Regions from separate parts of the Propionispora hippei DSM 15287 genome, predicted to be linked through region 1. Evidence: riboswitches for the same ligand, from Rfam matches in the RefSeq annotation. Region 1 holds a riboswitch; each other region holds the start of a gene.
The links. A riboswitch is a leader RNA that binds a small molecule or an ion and turns the genes downstream of it on or off. The one in region 1 is predicted to bind cobalamin.

Region 1 (3,251 bases):
GCAGAAACCACCCTGGCAGCGGCCCATACCGGCGCGGGTCCGTCTTTTTACACCGTCAACCGTTTTCGCCCCGCAGGGAGAATGAATAGCAGCCACGATTTCCGCTTCGGTAACGGTTTCACAGCGGCAAATAACGCGTCCGTATAATGGATTTTTACGAATGAGCGTTTGTTTCTGCTCATTTGATAATTCACGGAATACAATTTTGGGTTCATTATGGCTAATAAATTTTTTCTTAGGCAGCAGCAGCAAACCACACTCTTTTAAAAGTTCAGCGACAAGCTCGGCAATGGCCGGAGCAGCCGTCAAACCAGGCGACTGAATACCGGCGGCATGAATTAACCCGTTAACAACCGTTGATGGACGAATCACAAAATCATCGCTATCGGCAACAGCCCGCAGACCGGAAAACTCGGTAATCGATGCATTCAGCGGTATAGCCGGGAACAAACGTTTAGCGCCTGTGATAACCTCCTGGAAACCGGCGGCGGTTGTCGCCAGATTTTCTTTGACGGCTATCGTCAAATTCTCCTCCTCAGGCATATTCTGGGCGTTCGGTCCAATGAAAGTATTACCGTGTACGGTAGGTGCAACTAAAATACCTTTCGAGTGCTTGGTTGGTGTGGGAAATAGTACGTGGTTCACTCTGGGTCCGGCGTTTTTATCAAATAATATATATTCGCCTTTGCGCGGAGTAAGGGTAAAGCTGCTATCACCTGCCAGACGGGCGACCGCATCGGCATAAAGTCCAGCGGCATTGATGACATAGCTGGCTGTAATCGAGCCTTGCGGTGTCCTGACCCCGGTAATCCGGCCATTGGTTATTTCCATATTGGTAACAGGACATTCTGTAAGAATTTGCACACCATTTTGGGCAGCGTTTTCGGCAAACGCAAGTGCAGCGTCAAACGGAAGAAAGATTCCTGTTGAAGGCGCCCACAACGCGCCTTCAGCGTTCACTAAGCCGGGTTCCTTGGTCAGCACTTCCTCCCGGCTCAGCAAGGCCAGCCCAGGCACCTGGTTCTGGTTTCCCCGGTTCAAAAGTTCCGCTAAGGTCTGCAGTTCGTCTTTATCAGTAGCAACAACCAGTGAACCTATCCATTGGATGGCAAGAGACAACTCCTCCCGCAACGCATGGTACAGAGCATTACCCCGTACATTTAATCTGGCTTTCAGCGTCCCCGGTTTGGCATCAAACCCCGCGTGAAGGATGGCACTGTTTGCCTTGGTGGTTCCGGCGGCCAGTTCCGGTTCCTTTTCCAGCAAGACAACGCGTAGCTGGTATTTGGCTAATTCCCTGGCAATAGCCGTACCAACGATGCCGCCACCAATGATAACGATATCGGATTTAAGTGTTGACATATTTTCACTCCCTGTATGACTGCAATAGTTAATTAATAGAAAAAATAAAAAAGCCGGATAAACATCTGCCGTTCAGACATTTATTCGGACTTCTCTTTGTTCTGTCCAGCTAGGGAGCCATTGATTTATTCCCACTGTACGTCCAGACCGACAGTCTCATAAATCAGAGGTTCCCTATTAAATTGTATTGGTCATAGCTTTATATTTACCGCCATTCGATTATTTCGACCATTTCACCGTTAAACATAAGATAAGAACATATTCGTACTTATGCAAAAAAGCAGGTTTCCTTTATGATCAACCTCACAGCCGTTAAAGTTGATTACAAAGGAAGCCCGCTCCTTCAGCCGTTTTCGGACACCCCAAAAACAGCCTATGCATATAGACTTTCCGTCATAATCGCCTTCCCGTCGCTCGCAGGTCAACCGGTGATTGTCAGATAGGCAGTTCTCCTGGCTCTGCGTCATCGCTTCTCCAATCCTTCCCAGGATGAATATCCCAGTGGCCTTGCCTTTTGGAGTCGCTCTTCATTACAGTGGCGGGACCGCACCGGTCTTGCACCGGACTTCCCTATTAAGCCCCGCAGGGCACCTACCTCTTTGCGTATTTCGTTTTAAAAATCCACAACAACTGCCCGCTCCAATCCGGCAGTCGCAACCGGAATCCCCCCTCACAATATAAAATAGGTTTCTTTTGTCATCAACTTTCGCCTGCTGCCGAAAAAATTGATTACAAAAGAAACCTATCTTCAAAGCGTCATACAAGATGCCTAAAAAGAGGCAACCCAAAGACAGCCTATGCATATAGACTTCCCTTATAATCGCCTTCCCGTCGCTCGCAGGTCAATCGGTGATTGTCAGATAGGCAGTTCTCCTGGCTCTGCGTCATCGCTTCTCCAATCCTTCCCAGGATAATATCCCAGTGGCCTTGCCTTTGGAGTCACTCTTCATTACAGTGGCGGGACCGCACCGGTCTTGCACCGGACTTCCCTATTAAGCCCCGCAGGGCACCTACCTCTTTGCGTATTTCATTGTATATTCATAACTTTCTCATTTAACATATCATGCAGCAAACAGGAAGTCAAATAAAAAGCCTTCTATATAATGTATACACAGGCTAAATATTGAATACAGTATTCTCTATTCTTTTGTTTGTCCAGCCAAAATCCTTAACAGGCGGTCAGTCCGCCATCGACCGACCATAAGGCACCGGTAACAAAAGCGGCCTGCGGCGAAGCCAGAAACAAAATTACCTGAGCCACCTCATCGGGCGTTCCCAAGCGTCCCAAGGGATAAATACCGGCCATATCCCGCAGTGTTCTTTCCCTGTCCGCGACCTGCTCCAATTGTTTTTCCAGCAAAGGGGTCTGAATATCGCCGGGGCATACGGCATTGACCCTGATGCCATAGGGCGCCAGCTCCAGCGCCAAAGCCTTGGTAAAAGTGTTGACAGCCCCTTTTGCCGCACAATAGGCGGTGCACAGCCAGTTGCCCTGCAGCCCGGCATCGGAAGAGACATTAACAATAGCGCCGCCCTTGCCTTTCTTTAATTCCGGCACAGCAAACTTAGCAATAAAATAAGTCCCTTTCATATTCACATCCATGATCGCTGCATAATCATCCTCGGTAACCTCTTCGATGACTTTCTCCTGATAGGCACCGGCACAATTAACGACAATATCCAGCCGGCCCATAATCCTGCAGGTTTGCATGACCGCTTTCTGACAGTCAGCTACCTTAGCCACATCGGCTTCGATATAGCAGACTTTTCCGTATAAGCTTAATTCCTGTACCGCCTTTTCGCCTTTCTTCCGATCCCTTCCCACAACGGCAACCCCGGCACCTTGCTCCAGGAATAGCCTGGCTGCCGCCAGGCCAATACCGGAGGTA
Region 2 (3,251 bases), on a different contig from region 1:
ATTATAAGCTGATTCCGTATAATAGGAACCAGTCAAGATATACGCAGTGCCATCCGAAACGAGGCCCAAAGCACGAATATCGAATTTATCGTTATTGTATGTGCTACCAGTCTCCGAGGCATTGGCCGGACGGACCAGATCGGTGACGGTAAGACCGGTAGTCACCTTTTGGATGCGCGAAGCGTAATTCCATTTTACAGTATTCGGGTATGAGGTGCCGGTGCCATACCACTGGGCGCCGCCCAGGGCGGTTGCATAGAGATTGCCGCCGTAATATTGGAGGTCGAACACATTGGGCGCCAGAGTGGCCGACGGGCCGCCGCCGGTAACCGGTGCAAGAGTGCCGGCATCCAGTTTAACAATGATACTGTTGTAGTACGTGTAATTAGCCGGGTCAGAACCGGAACCGGATACGGCATATTGCTGCGCTACCGCGTAGACATAATCTACTGAGGATTCGGTATTGAATACCGTATCGACGCTGTAAGCGGTAGCCCCGGAGCCTGTGGCGGCAAACTGATAATACGGGGTATCCAGAGTCAGGGTTTCGGTACCGCCGGTTTTGCCATGAACCAGCTTGAACACCCGGCCGGCGGAATAATCGGCGCCATAGAGCGTGCCGCTGGCTGTCCCGCCGGGGGAGTTAAGGTTGTAGATATTGAGCAGGTCTGTGCTATCGCTGTATTGATAGGCCGCTGTATTGGGCGCTACTGTTTGCGTCCAGGTACTGGGATCATAGACTGAGAGATAGCAGAAAATCTGCACATAGCTTGCATTATAGCGCCTTTGCACCAGCAACACCCTGGTCCCGGTGCTGCTGCCGCCATTGAAGTAAAACGCGATAGGATCAGTATTGGTAATATCCACACCGGAACCACTGACAACTGCCGGTGTAGAACCTGATGAGGAAATTAGTCTAACACGTCCCTTATTTGCACCAGTTTCTCCAAAATTATAAAACGTCGCAATTACATTTGACATACTAAACACCTCTCCCGAGTGCTCCACCAACTCTGAAGCTGCCATTTCTTCACGGGTCTTTTTCCGTAAAGCTTCGTTGTCGTCGGCTTACCTATGTCCGATAGGCGCGCCTTCTCCGCCTTGCCTTACGAAAAAATCCCCGCAAATTAATTTGCAGTTTCAAAGTCGGCGGAGCACCCTTTTTATTTTTCTTACCTTGCGCCCCCCAACAGCTTATCGGCCGCTGAGGTCTCTTCCTTACTGCTCATGGGAAAAGAACTCACCTCCCTGGATCCGAATTCCTATCGCAGCCTGTCCGGGCGTCGTTATCACGGCCGGACAGGACGGTTAGGCTTAATTGGGCCATTGCTGTTGCTTATTGTTTTACTTTCGCGATCACGTCGGCGGTAATATCAACTCCGCCATAGACTATGATTCCTGCATCAACGATGGCGGGCAAGCCCTTTTCTCCGGCTACCGCCTTGATCGACGCCTCGATTTTATCGCCTACCGGTTTCATCAGGGCGTCCTCCCGCTGCGCTTCCTCGCGGGCGATGGTATCACTCAGCGCTTTTCGCTCCCCGGGCGACAGATCTTTGCTCCGGGCGTCATAGTCTTTTTGCGCCGCCTCCCGCATGCTTTGAATCTGCCGCAGGAGGTCCTGAATGCCGGGATAACTGTTAAAAACCTGCTGCCGGTCGACATAGCCGACGCTTGGTCCCGGGGCGGCCTTAGCGGCCAGAGCCGGGGCCGGCGCAATCAGTCCGGCCAGGAGCAAGACCGCTGCCACCAGAGAAATCATTGGGGATATTTTTTTCATATACTCTCTCCTTACCATAATCTCTATCTGTTATGTACAGCCGGCGGCGGGGCTTGTCTACGGCTAACCCCTGCCTTGGCTACAAAGCAACCTGCCAAATAAAAAAACTCCCTTTACGGGAGTGTGCTTACGCCAACCAGGCGGACACGGTCCCTGGTTTTAAGCGTAATCCCCTCCCCGGTCCATCGCGGGTTCTGTGTGCAACAAGTTCCTATTTTGAACTGGTCCACACTAACGGTGATTGTCGGATAAGGCAGTTCTCCTGGCTCTGGTTCCTCGCTCCCCTGCGCCTTCCCAAAGCGTTCGCTCCAGTGGCAGAGTACAGTACGATCAGGTTTAAGATCGACACTATACTGCAAGTCGCTCCCCATTACAGTGGCGGGTCCGCGCCGGTCTTCAACCGGCTTCCCTATTAAGCCCCGTAGGGCACCTATCCCAACGCTATATAGTTGTGTTACTTTCTTCTTCCTATGCGGTACTGCGCGACTGCCTCACTATAAGCTCCAATCTGTTGTGTAAAGCCATCGCAAAGCTTGTACACGGCTAACCCTTTACCAGGTCCAGCGGTCCAGGCGTACCAAATAAAAAAACTCCCTTTACGGGAGTGTGCTTACGCCGACCAGGCAGAAAGCAGCCTAGTCCAAAACGTAATCCCCTCCCCGATCCATCGCGGGTTTCGTGTGGCAACAAGCTCCTATTTTGAACTTGCCACAACACTAACGGTGATTGTCGGATAAGGCAGTTCTCCTGGCTTTGGTTCCTCGCTCCCCTGCACCTTCCCAAAGCGTTCGCTCCAGTGGCAGAGTACAGTACGATCAAGTTTAAGATCGGCACTATACTGCAAGTTCGCTCCCCATTACAGTGGCGGGTCCGCGCCGGCCTTCAACCGGCTTCCCTATTAAGCCCCGTAGGGCACCTATCCCAACGCTATATAGTTTTCGTCACTTTCTCATCCTATGCCGGCCTGCGCATCGATATGCTAGGCAACCAATGATTAGATAAACCTGTCGGCCTGGCGAGAGATTTTTTCGTCTGGCAAGGAAGTAAACCGCCGGAATAGCGGCCCCTATTGCAAGGTTTTGCTGACGCAGCCAGGCGGAAAAAGCTCCGTTAGTGGTTCGCCAACTTTGAAAGTGCAAATTAGTTTGCGGGAATTTTTTCGTAAGGCAAGGCGGAGGAGACGCACCTATCGAACATAGGTAAGTCGACAACAACAATGCCTTGCGGAAAAAAGACCGTAAAGGAATTGTATTTTCAGAGTTGGTGGACCACTTAGCTGCACAGTGTGAATTAATCAGTGGTTACCTTGGTTATACGACCTGCCGATAAACAAAAGAGCGTCAATCGTTCCGTCCGGCGGAACAATTGACGCTTTACTTTTTTCAAAGCCGCCTGCTGTCAATGCCGGGTTAAGAACCTACATGCTGTTAAGGCGAAAAGGCTCATCTTAATAAGCCTACCGTCAAGTTAT
Region 3 (3,251 bases), on a different contig from region 1:
CAATCTCCGCCGTCTGACCCATGGTGGTCACCATGATCATATCAGGATTGGCTTCCACCAGCTTTTCCAGACTAAACGGAGCGGAATCGGGGTCGGCTCCCGCCATCGTTCCGGCTGCAATATTGGTCAATTTAAGTTCCTTAGCCACATTACCGGCAATACTATTTTCCAGTTCCACCGTAACCGATTTGGCAGTAGTATGTAAAATAGCCACTTTGACCGGCTGTTTAGGCAGGCTGCCCAGCAGCTTCTGTACCCGCCCGTCCATTTGGGCGGCAACTTCTTCGCCCTTTTGCGGCGTTCCGGCAATAGCCCCGAATAATTTCAGCTTGTCCAGAATGTCCTGGTAGGTTTTCAACCTTACCATAATATATGGAATATGGTTGCTTTCCAACAGAGGAATGAGTTTTTCATGAATGCCCTGATAGGCAATGACCAGATCGGGCTGCAACGCCGCAACCTGTTCCATGTTGATGTTATAGACATAACCTATTTCGGTTACCTGCTGGGCAGCGGCCGGGATGTCCCCATTCTTGGAACTGGGCCGCCCCACAGCCTTGCCGCCTACGGCATACAATACATCAAGAAAAGAAGGTGACAGCACCACAATTTTTTCCGGTTTATGCTCCAGCACTACGTCCCGGCCACTATCGTCCTTGATGGTCAGAAAAGCTTTACCGCCGGAACTGTCCTGACTAGCCGCCGGCGCTTTGCCACAGCCGGCCAGCAGGACTGCCAACAGGATAAATACCGTAAACATCCGCCAAACAGGCATTTTCGTTTTCAATGTAAACACCTCACTTATTGTTGGGTCCGCTTACCCCCGGCGCGACAGGATGGTGGACAGATAGTTTATCTTTCTGCCTTTCAGACTGTCCAGATCACAAATAACCTCTTCCTCCGGCAAACCACAGCGGCTGATCATCACTGCCTGGCCGGATAAATTATGTTGGTGCAGTTTATCAACTATGTCGTTTACATTCTTATATACTTTCATAAGCACCACATTATCCGTTACGGACAAAGCCTTGTCCACCTTATCCGGCGAAGCCGTTGCCGGAATAATGCTTAAGATATCATTGCCTTCCACCAGCGGATAGCCAAGTTTACTACCGATAGCGCAAAAGGCCGGCACGCCGGGTATAGTCTCAATCGGATAGCCACAATTCTCCAGTAAGCGGAACACATAAATATAAGTACTATAAAACATCGGATCACCCAAGGTAAGAAAAATCACCTTTTTCCCGGCTTTCAACAAATCGACAATCACATTTTTGTTGTACTCCCACGCTTCAGACAGGGTATCACTGTCCGATACCATCGGAAATACCAGTTTTACAATTTGCACATTTTCTTTTACATATGGGGCAGCGATGGAAAGGGCCACACTGTCCTCTTTTTTTTCCGTCTTCGGCGCAATAATAACATCTGCCTCCCGGATGACGGAAACTGCCTTTAAGGTTAGTAATTCAGGATCTCCCGGGCCCACGCCAATACCATAAAATATACCTGCCATGCCTATCTCCTGCTTTCTTTGTTAAAAAATAAAAACCGGCCTAAATCAGCCGGGAACACGCACATCTCGTGTATAATCCCCTTCCCCATCGCTCGTAGGTAAAAACGGTGACTGTCAAACAGGCAGTTCTCCTGGCTCTGGTTCATCACGCCCTCAACCTTCCCAGAACCATAGTTCCAGTGGCATATTTTGAGGTTGCTCCCCATTACAGTGGCGGGACCGCGCCGGAATAAAACCGGACTTCCCTATTAAGCCCTAGTGCTCTGCCAACTTTGGAACTGAAAAATAATGGCGGGACGAAATTTTGGCCGTCAGCAATTTCTGCTTTCAAGGTTGGTAGAGCACTACGGGCACCTGTTTCATCGGTATGTAGTTGCAAACAGCTTTATAGTACCACATTTCTTGGGAATAGGTCAATCGAACCGGCTAAAACTCCACCCCTTTTTGCGCCTTGATACCCGCCTTATAAGGATGCTTTACTTCTTTCATTTCGGTAACCAAATCGGCCGTCTCAATAATTTTCGGCCGGGCATTGCGGCCGGTCAATACTACGTGTACCAGGTCCGGTTTATGAGAAATCAGTTGCAGAGCCGCTTCTTCGCTGATCAGGTCCATACCGATAGCATAGTTAATCTCGTCCAAAACCACCATATCCCATCGACCGGAAGCCAATTCCTCGCCTGCCGCCTGCATCGCTTCAGCCGCCGCCTGTTTATGTTCTTCCATCATGCTTTCCGACGAACCTCGGACAAAGCCCTCGCCCATCTGCCGGATCACCAGATTAGGGCCCAGCTTTTCCGCTGCCTTTAATTCGCCATACTCCCAGCCGCCTTTTATAAATTGCAGGATGAGCACCCGCATTCCCTGTCCCCAGGCCCGCAATGCCATCCCTAAGGCAGCAGTCGTCTTGCCCTTGCCATTCCCTGTATGCACAATAACTAAACCCTTGTTGTTCATATTCATACTGTTACCTCAATCTGTTTTTGACACTTACTTTTTCATTATAGCACAGAATATAATTTAAATTGGCGTGTAACTCTATTTGCGCAAATTAAATACGACATCGCGCGTTGGATAACTCACAAAAGCCTGCCCGGTGCTGCGATACTTTGCCGGAGTAAAGCGCCATTTTTTCACCCCGGCCACTGCCGCCGCATCCAAATCGGTGTAGCCGCTGGAAACCGCCACTTCTACCGTTCCCGGCAAACCGTCGGTTAAAATTTGAATCCGCACCCTCACTGTGCCTTGCCGTCCTTCCTCGCGAGCCGTCATTGGGTAGGACGGCTCGGGTGAAGAAACGATGCTGGGTGGAATAATCCCTCCCGGCACGGCAGAACCGGAGCCCTGACCGGCCCCGTTGCTGCTGCCTGCACCGCTGCCTGACTGGCTGCCCTGGCCGGACTCCGTGCCAGTTCCAATGCCGCCGCCAGTTCCACCGCCACTGCTATTACCGGCGGAATACCCCTGGCTGCCACTTACTCCGCTCATCAGATGAACTTTTCTCGTCACTTTTTGCGGTAATGGGTTAGATAAATTGGCTTGGTAAGCTTCATTATCACGGCTTTCATCCGGCGAAAACTCATCGTTGTTATCGGTCATTTGATCCAGCGACCCCAGCGCCATGCCTCCTCCGCCACCGCCCCCATCCTCAGCCAGTTCTAATTCCAGATAAGGCTCCGGTTCAACTTCCTTTACCTGAGTCAGGGGAAACAGCCAGCTAAACACGGCAATCACC

Region 2: it holds a riboswitch for cobalamin, as region 1 does, so the genes downstream of both, F3H20_RS14595 (OmpH family outer membrane protein) here and F3H20_RS12215 (NAD(P)/FAD-dependent oxidoreductase) in region 1, are expected to answer to the same signal.
Region 3: it holds a riboswitch for cobalamin, as region 1 does, so the genes downstream of both, cobI (precorrin-2 C(20)-methyltransferase) here and F3H20_RS12215 (NAD(P)/FAD-dependent oxidoreductase) in region 1, are expected to answer to the same signal.

What each region holds. Positions count from the first base shown of each region.
Region 1 covers NZ_FQZD01000020.1:60,416-63,666, reverse strand. Annotated here, with positions in the region: gene F3H20_RS12215 (NAD(P)/FAD-dependent oxidoreductase) at 1-1,362, opposite strand, end outside; cobalamin riboswitch at 1,788-1,972, opposite strand; cobalamin riboswitch at 2,209-2,391, opposite strand; gene F3H20_RS12210 (SDR family NAD(P)-dependent oxidoreductase) at 2,531-3,251, opposite strand, start outside.
Region 2 covers NZ_FQZD01000030.1:17,075-20,325, reverse strand. Annotated here, with positions in the region: gene F3H20_RS14600 (hypothetical protein) at 1-981, opposite strand, end outside; gene F3H20_RS14595 (OmpH family outer membrane protein) at 1,337-1,780, opposite strand; cobalamin riboswitch at 2,016-2,229, opposite strand; cobalamin riboswitch at 2,501-2,715, opposite strand.
Region 3 covers NZ_FQZD01000030.1:38,628-41,878, reverse strand. Annotated here, with positions in the region: gene F3H20_RS14685 (ABC transporter substrate-binding protein) at 1-787, opposite strand, end outside; gene cobI (precorrin-2 C(20)-methyltransferase) at 818-1,516, opposite strand; cobalamin riboswitch at 1,621-1,802, opposite strand; gene cobO (cob(I)yrinic acid a,c-diamide adenosyltransferase) at 1,943-2,473, opposite strand; gene F3H20_RS14670 (energy transducer TonB) at 2,555-3,251, opposite strand, start outside.